2 regions of the Roseivirga sp. genome follow, and region 2 is predicted to be linked to the other one. Evidence: riboswitches for the same ligand, from Rfam matches in the RefSeq annotation. Region 2 holds a riboswitch; the other holds the start of a gene.
The links. A riboswitch is a leader RNA that binds a small molecule or an ion and turns the genes downstream of it on or off. The one in region 2 is predicted to bind S-adenosylmethionine.
Positions count from the first base shown of each region.

Region 1 (3,414 bases), 1.8 Mb from region 2:
ACATCCCTTTCTCATTTTTCTCACTGCCTGGTTGTTGGTTGGCTGTATTAATAATCCACCTGATTTCCCAGAAGAAGACATATTGGGGTATAAACCGGTTTATTCCACCGACAATAACAATGAAGTAGAACTCCAGACTTCCAGAACGATTGACAATCCAGGGCAGATGTATGTCAAGGGAGAGTTGCTACTGATTAATGAAATAGGTGAGGGCCTTCATATCATTGATAATGCAGACCCGGCCAATCCGATTAATCGAGGGTTCCTCAAAGTAAGAGGATCCGAGAATATGGCTTTGAAGGATGGTATTTTATATATCAATCAGTTTAACTCACTGCTGGTGATAGATGTAAATGATATCCAGAACTACCAGGTTTTAGCGAATCATGAATCCGTACTCGATGCGAGTCCCTATGAGCTCCCTGTACCACCGGTTAATGGTTACTACTTTGAGTGTGTAGACCCTGAGAAAGGAGAAGTAATTGGATGGCAGTTAACCACTATAAATAGTCCACAATGCTACAGATAAGACATTATTTAATCTTCGCACTAGTGGTAGCCCTAGTAGCTTGTGAGGCTGACAGCAACGATTTTACACCTGATTTGGGAGGCACAGGTACAGCAGGCTCCTTAGCCAGATTTACCATTGTGAATAATAATCTATTGGTATTGGAGTCTCAGAAGATTCTTCAATATGAAATAGTGGCTTCGGGAGACCTGAGCTTCGTTCGCGAACTTAATTTCTTTGCGAGTAACCTGGAGACCATCTTCCCTTACGGTGATTATGTTCTGGTAGGCAGTAGTGACCAGGTTTATTTTCTCAATTTCGATGCTCAGAATAACCTTAATTTGCTTTCGAGTTACGAGCATATTACGGCTTGTGATCCTGTAGTAGCTGCCAATGGGGTGGCCTTTTCAACACTCAGGTCAAGTAATTGTCGATTCAACAGTAATGAAGTCCTTGAAGCCATCGACATTTCTAATATTGAGTCGCCACAATTAATCAAGAGCTATCCTTCAGAAGCACCATATGGTCTGGCGGTGAACGAAAATAATCTTTTTGTCTGTGAAAGAGGTGGTGTGGCCATGTATGACGTATCAAATCCTGAAAATATTCTACTTAAAGGTTATAAAGCCTTCCAAAATGAACTTCCTCTTGATGTGATCCATACGAGCGGTTACCTGATAATAAGGACCGATAAGCATATCTACAATATGAGCTACACTTCGTCAGGCGTATTGGAAATCTTAGCCCAAATTGACTAATGAGGAAATTCTACCTATTGCTTTGTTGCTTTAGCGTGTTCCAATGGGGTACAGCTCAGTATTATGAGCAGGAGGGGAAAGACAGTCTCTCCGCTATAATTCCGAAGCTGAGTATCAAATACTTTCCTTCACAACTTTTGGGTCATTTTCAGTCACACATGGTCGGTGCAGAAGTCAGGTTGAAAAGTCACATAAGCCTCGAAGCCCGGTATGGACAAATTCTGGATAGTGAGGTCTATACTTATGATGAGACCTATTTTGCCAATAAATCTGGATTTAAGTCTTCTCTTCTTGTCAAGTTTTACCTGGATGGGTTGGAAGATGGAGGAGTCATTCCATCGATACTTAATTACAGCTATTCAGACCGGAATCTAAAGCCATACTTTGGCATTGAGTTGTTCTATAACCAAATTGATTTTGAGCGTACCCGTACCTTCGAGTTAAGTTGCGGAGATGACTGTTCCTATTTCAAACAGGCCACCTATGGGATAGGTCAAAAGCGATGGGGTGGAAGAATACAGATCGGTTTCTTAAGTCCAATTGCGGGACCGCTTTTTCTGGACTGCTCTGCCGCTTTAGGTTATATGCTTTTTAAGACCGATCCAGATAGCAGAAAGCCAATGAACTACGAATTTCAATATGGGTATCTTCTGGATGCTGAGAGTGATTCCAGACTGGTTCCGGCTGTTGACCTCAACATCAAACTGGTCTTCAATATCCTCAGGTAAATCAATATTATGTTGATTTCTTATGTGACTACATAAAGTTTCATTTACTTTGTGATGCTTATCAAGAAAGACGGAGGGACTAGGCCCGTAGATGTCTTAGCAACCTGGGTAATACCTGGTGCTAATTCCTAGCCTCGAGGCATCGGGGAAAAGATGAGAGTGATCCTTCCAATTTCTCGGTAAGCCTAAAATTCAGCAAATGGCTTACAAAATCGAGGAGATACTCAAACAAAGAATATTGGTTTTAGATGGTGCAATGGGTACCATGATTCAACGGCATACGCTGTCTGAAGAAGATTTCAGAGGAGAGCAGTTTAAGGATCACCCCTCGCCATTGAAAGGCAATAATGATTTACTTTCCATTACACGTCCAGATATCATCAAAGATATTCACAGGCAATACTTTGAAGCAGGTGCAGACATTGTAGAAACCAACACATTTAGTGGTACTACAATCGCTCAGGCTGACTATCATATGGAAGAGGCTGTTTATGACATCAACTTTCAGTCTGCGAAAATAGCTAGAGAGGTAGCTGATGAATTCACAGCCAATGAACCGGATAAACCCAGGTTTGTGGCAGGCTCAATGGGGCCAACTAACCGACTGGCTTCCATGTCTCCCGATGTGAATGATCCAGGCTATCGCAATATCGATTTCGATCAATTGAAAGAAGCATTCAAGAAACAAGCTAAAGGTCTATTAGATGGCGGTGTCGACCTTTTTCTGGTTGAAACCATTACTGATACACTCAATGCCAAAGCAGCATTGTTCGCTATAGAGGAGTTGTTAGATGAGGAAAAGAAAAGGGTTCCTATTATGGTCTCTGGAACTATCACAGATGCCAGCGGAAGAACTCTGTCAGGACAAACAACTGAAGCGTTTCTGATTTCCATTTCTCATATTCCGATTCTTTCCATCGGCCTGAACTGTGCTTTGGGAGCGGCTCAACTACGTCCTTATCTGGAAACGCTTTCCACTAAGGCCCCCTTCCATACAAGTGCTCACCCGAATGCGGGACTTCCCAATGAATTTGGTCAATATGATCAGAGTCCGGAAGAAATGGCGGTTCAGATTCGTGATTTTCTTCAGGAAGGTTTTCTAAATATAGTTGGCGGTTGTTGTGGTACGACTCCAGAGCATATCCGGCTTATCGCACAGGAAGCGGCAAAAGTGACACCAAGGTCGGTTATCGGTCAACAGTCAATAGTCGATAGTCAAAAGTAATTAAGCATATGGCCTTTAAATTTGAAGATTTACGAGTTTGGCAAAAAGCGCTTGACTTAACTGAAGAAGTCCATAGACTAACACTGTCCTTTCCAAAGAATGAGATGTTTGTTCTAACAAGTCAAATAAAAAGAGCCGCTGACTCAGTGGCACTCAATATTGCCGAGGGTAGTACCGGTCAATCTGATAAGGAGT
Region 1 is NZ_OZ244204.1:108,212-111,625, reverse strand. It holds gene ACOOEY_RS00455 (hypothetical protein) at 1-529, shown strand, start outside; gene ACOOEY_RS00450 (hypothetical protein) at 517-1,266, shown strand; gene ACOOEY_RS00445 (hypothetical protein) at 1,266-1,994, shown strand; SAM riboswitch class I at 2,050-2,154, shown strand; gene ACOOEY_RS00440 (homocysteine S-methyltransferase family protein) at 2,194-3,219, shown strand; gene ACOOEY_RS00435 (four helix bundle protein) at 3,228-3,414, shown strand, end outside.
Region 1: it holds a riboswitch for S-adenosylmethionine, as region 2 does, so the genes downstream of both, ACOOEY_RS00440 (homocysteine S-methyltransferase family protein) here and ACOOEY_RS08535 (homoserine O-acetyltransferase family protein) in region 2, are expected to answer to the same signal.

Region 2 (3,414 bases):
ATGGTGAGGCTTCACAAATTGTGGGATGACAAAGCCAAAGACTTTTTCACCGATTCGTCTGGCCTGCGACACTAGTTTAATCGTGTATCCATTGGATCTGGCATACTCCAGATCAGCGGTTTTGAGCCTGTCAATACCAAGATTGGTTATTTCCGATGGGGGAACATGTATGCCGAATGCGTGAGTAAGTAGAATGCTCAACTTGAATTTCGGATCGTAACCTTGCACATCGAGAGTTGGATCACTTTCAGCAAAACCTAAGTCCTGAGCTTCCTTTAATACAGAGGGGTAGTCCAGCCGATCCTCAAAGATTTTGGTGAGTATATAATTGGTGGACCCATTGAATATACCTTTGACCTCATTCAAAGGCTCATGGCCAAAGTATTCTTCCAGTGTTCTGATGATGGGGATACTTCCACATACAGCGCCTTCATAAAGTACTGCCTTACCGGTTTGCTGCTGAAGTTCTACCAGATACTCCAGGTTCTCGGCTACCATTTTCTTGTTGGCAGTGACTACCGATTTACCTGATTGCAGGGCCGATACGACAATGTCCAGCGCAGCTTCGGCATCGTCAATCAATTCTACTACAATGTCGATGTTGGGATCATTGATGATCTCTTCTTTTTGTGTGGTGAATAGGTCAGCTGATAGTTTCCTTTTCTTTTCCGGGTTCTTGATACAGATTTTAGCAATCTGGCCGGCAAAGTTTTTAGAGTTGTTGAGTGTTTCATAAAGGCCTTGTCCTACACAGCCAAAACCAAAAAGTCCGATGTTGATGTTTTTCATTTTTTCTCGTTTAAGAAATTTTCCAGAATATTTGAGATGCTTTCGGCTTCTACCAGGAAGCCGTCATGACCATAGTTTGAGTCTATAAAAGTGAGTTGGCTTTGCTTGATGCCATGTGCCAGAATTTGCTGATCGTTTCGGGTAAACAGGAGGTCTGAGTTAACCCCAATGACAAGCGTATTGGCCTTAACCTGCTTAAGGGCTTCCTGCACCCCGCCTCTTTTTCGTCCCACATCCTGAGTATCCATGCATTTCGATAGAGCATAGTAAGAGTGGGCATTGAAGCGTTTTTGCAGTTTCAGTCCCTGATAGCGTTGATAGCTTTCGGCATTGAACCCATCAATTTTTTCGCTTCCTTCTCTCTGACTGGCATTGTAAACAGAGTCAGTTCTATAGGAAATCATAGCCATGGCGCGGGCAGCTTCAAGCCCTTTCCATCCACCTTTAGGAGAGCTGGAAAAGAAACTTGGGTCAGCTTCAATGGCCATGCGTTGTGCTGTGCGAATACCAATGCCCCAGGGAGAGCTTTTGGCGCCTGTAGCTACCAGGCAGATGTTTTTAAAGAGGAGGGGTTGTTCAATAGCCCACTCCAGTACCTGCTGACCTCCCATGGAACCTCCCAGGCCAAGATAAATCTCCTTAATACCCAGGTGAGCTCTGAGGACCTCATGTGCCTTAACCATATCGCGGATGGTCAGCAATGGGAATTGTCTTAGATAGCGCTCACCGGAATGAGGGTTGAAATCTTTTGGCCCTGTGCTCCCATAGCATGAACCGAGAATGTTGGCGCATACAATGAAGTGTTCTTCCGGATTGATCAGATCGTTCTGACCTACCAGACCTGGCCACCATTCAGTTGGATTGGCATTGGCGGTCAGGGCATGACACACCCATACCACGTTTGAACCGTCATCATTAAGTTGACCGAAGGTGTGATAGGCAATAACAGGGTCGGTTAGGAAACTTCCATTTTCGAGACTGAAGTCGCCTTTGACTTTTAAATATTGTAAGGATTGCTGAGCTGAATCAGAGGATTCAGCCAGGTACTGACTTTTAGTAAACATGTTCTAAAGGATTATTTGTGAAAAAGAATTGAGCGGAGAATTACGCTCTACACATTCGCTTAGAAATGTTGGATAATAGCAGTTGCTGTTGGGTTGATTTTACCCAACCCTGTACGGGTTTCGTAATTGGATTTGTAAACATGATAACCAATTTATATTCTCCCGAATGCCACCTGGCACCCATTTTGGGATCAGGATTTAGCACCTTTGCCGAAGTATCGGCATGGTTGCTAGCGCTTCAAAGAGCCTGTCTCTCCACGCTTCTTTATAAATCGATTCTTTCCCTTGAGTCGGGATTGAATGACTTGATGATGCAAACGTAGTAGCTGCTTACGATTTTTCAAAAAGGAAGGCCAATTATTTTGATTTTGCCCCAGGCTAGTGGCTCAGAGTCTATAAAAGAAAAGCCCTCTGGCAAATAGCTATTGCTCAGAGGGCTTTATATACTTTAAGCAGGTAATTCTAATTCTTCAGCATCCTCAATAGCGTGGTGAGTTGCTTTTTCAGGTCCCTTCTGTCGACAATGAAGTCAAGGAAGCCATGATCTAATACGAACTCGGCACTTTGGAAACCCTTAGGAAGATCTTTCCCTACAGTGTCTCTGATTACCCTTGGCCCGGCAAAACCAATCAATGCACCCGGCTCGGCAATATTAAAATCACCCAGCATGGCATATGATGCAGTTACACCTCCAGTAGTAGGGTCTGTGAGTAAGGAGATATAAGGAATACCTGCTTCTGCCAACAAAGCCAACTTGGCCGATGTTTTAGCCATCTGCATGAGGGAATAACCAGCTTCCATCATTCTGGCACCTCCTGATTTGGAGATCATCAGGAAAGGTGTTTTTGTCTTCAGCGCGTGGTCGATTCCTCTGGCGATTTTTTCACCAACCACAGAACCCATTGACCCTCCAATGAAAGCGAAATCCATGCAGGAGACTACAATGTCTTCGCCATTCATCTTACCATAGGCAGTACGAACGGCATCCTTAAGTCTGGTTTTTTCCTGAGTAGCAACAATCCTTTTCGGATAAGGTTTGCTATCAACAAATTTCAGTGGATCTCCAGAAGTCATGTCTGCATCCAGCTCAGTAAACTTGTTGTTGTCGAACAGTATTTCGAAATATTCTCTAGAGCCTATTCTTACATGAAAGCCATCTTCAGGGCTCACATAGGCATTGTTTTTCAATTCTCTGGTGTGAACAATGGTTCCACCGGGGGTTTTAAACCACAAGCCATCAGGCGCATCTTTCTTCTCTTCAGTCGGAGTGGTAATTCCCTTTACTTTTCTTTGAAACCAAGACATATCTATTGGTTTAAGTTGAGTTTTCTCAAGTGAGTTGGCAAAAATACATCAAAAGTCTTCAGCCACCAAAGTTCTGGAGACTGCTTAGTCTCTTTTCGATGAATGATGTGAGTAAGAACCAGTTAGAGGGAATCGGTACCGAAAACTAATTTGATTAAACTTTGCTTTCCTGTCTTTTAGTCTTTTCCTTTGCGCGGAATGAACGTTCATTCCGCTAGGAAGATGATCGATAACAAAATAACAGACAAGAGGATTC
Region 2 is NZ_OZ244204.1:1,891,946-1,895,359, reverse strand. It holds gene ACOOEY_RS08540 (homoserine dehydrogenase) at 1-789, opposite strand, end outside; gene ACOOEY_RS08535 (homoserine O-acetyltransferase family protein) at 786-1,853, opposite strand; SAM riboswitch class I at 2,003-2,127, opposite strand; gene accD (acetyl-CoA carboxylase, carboxyltransferase subunit beta) at 2,316-3,158, opposite strand; gene ACOOEY_RS08525 (TetR/AcrR family transcriptional regulator) at 3,381-3,414, shown strand, end outside.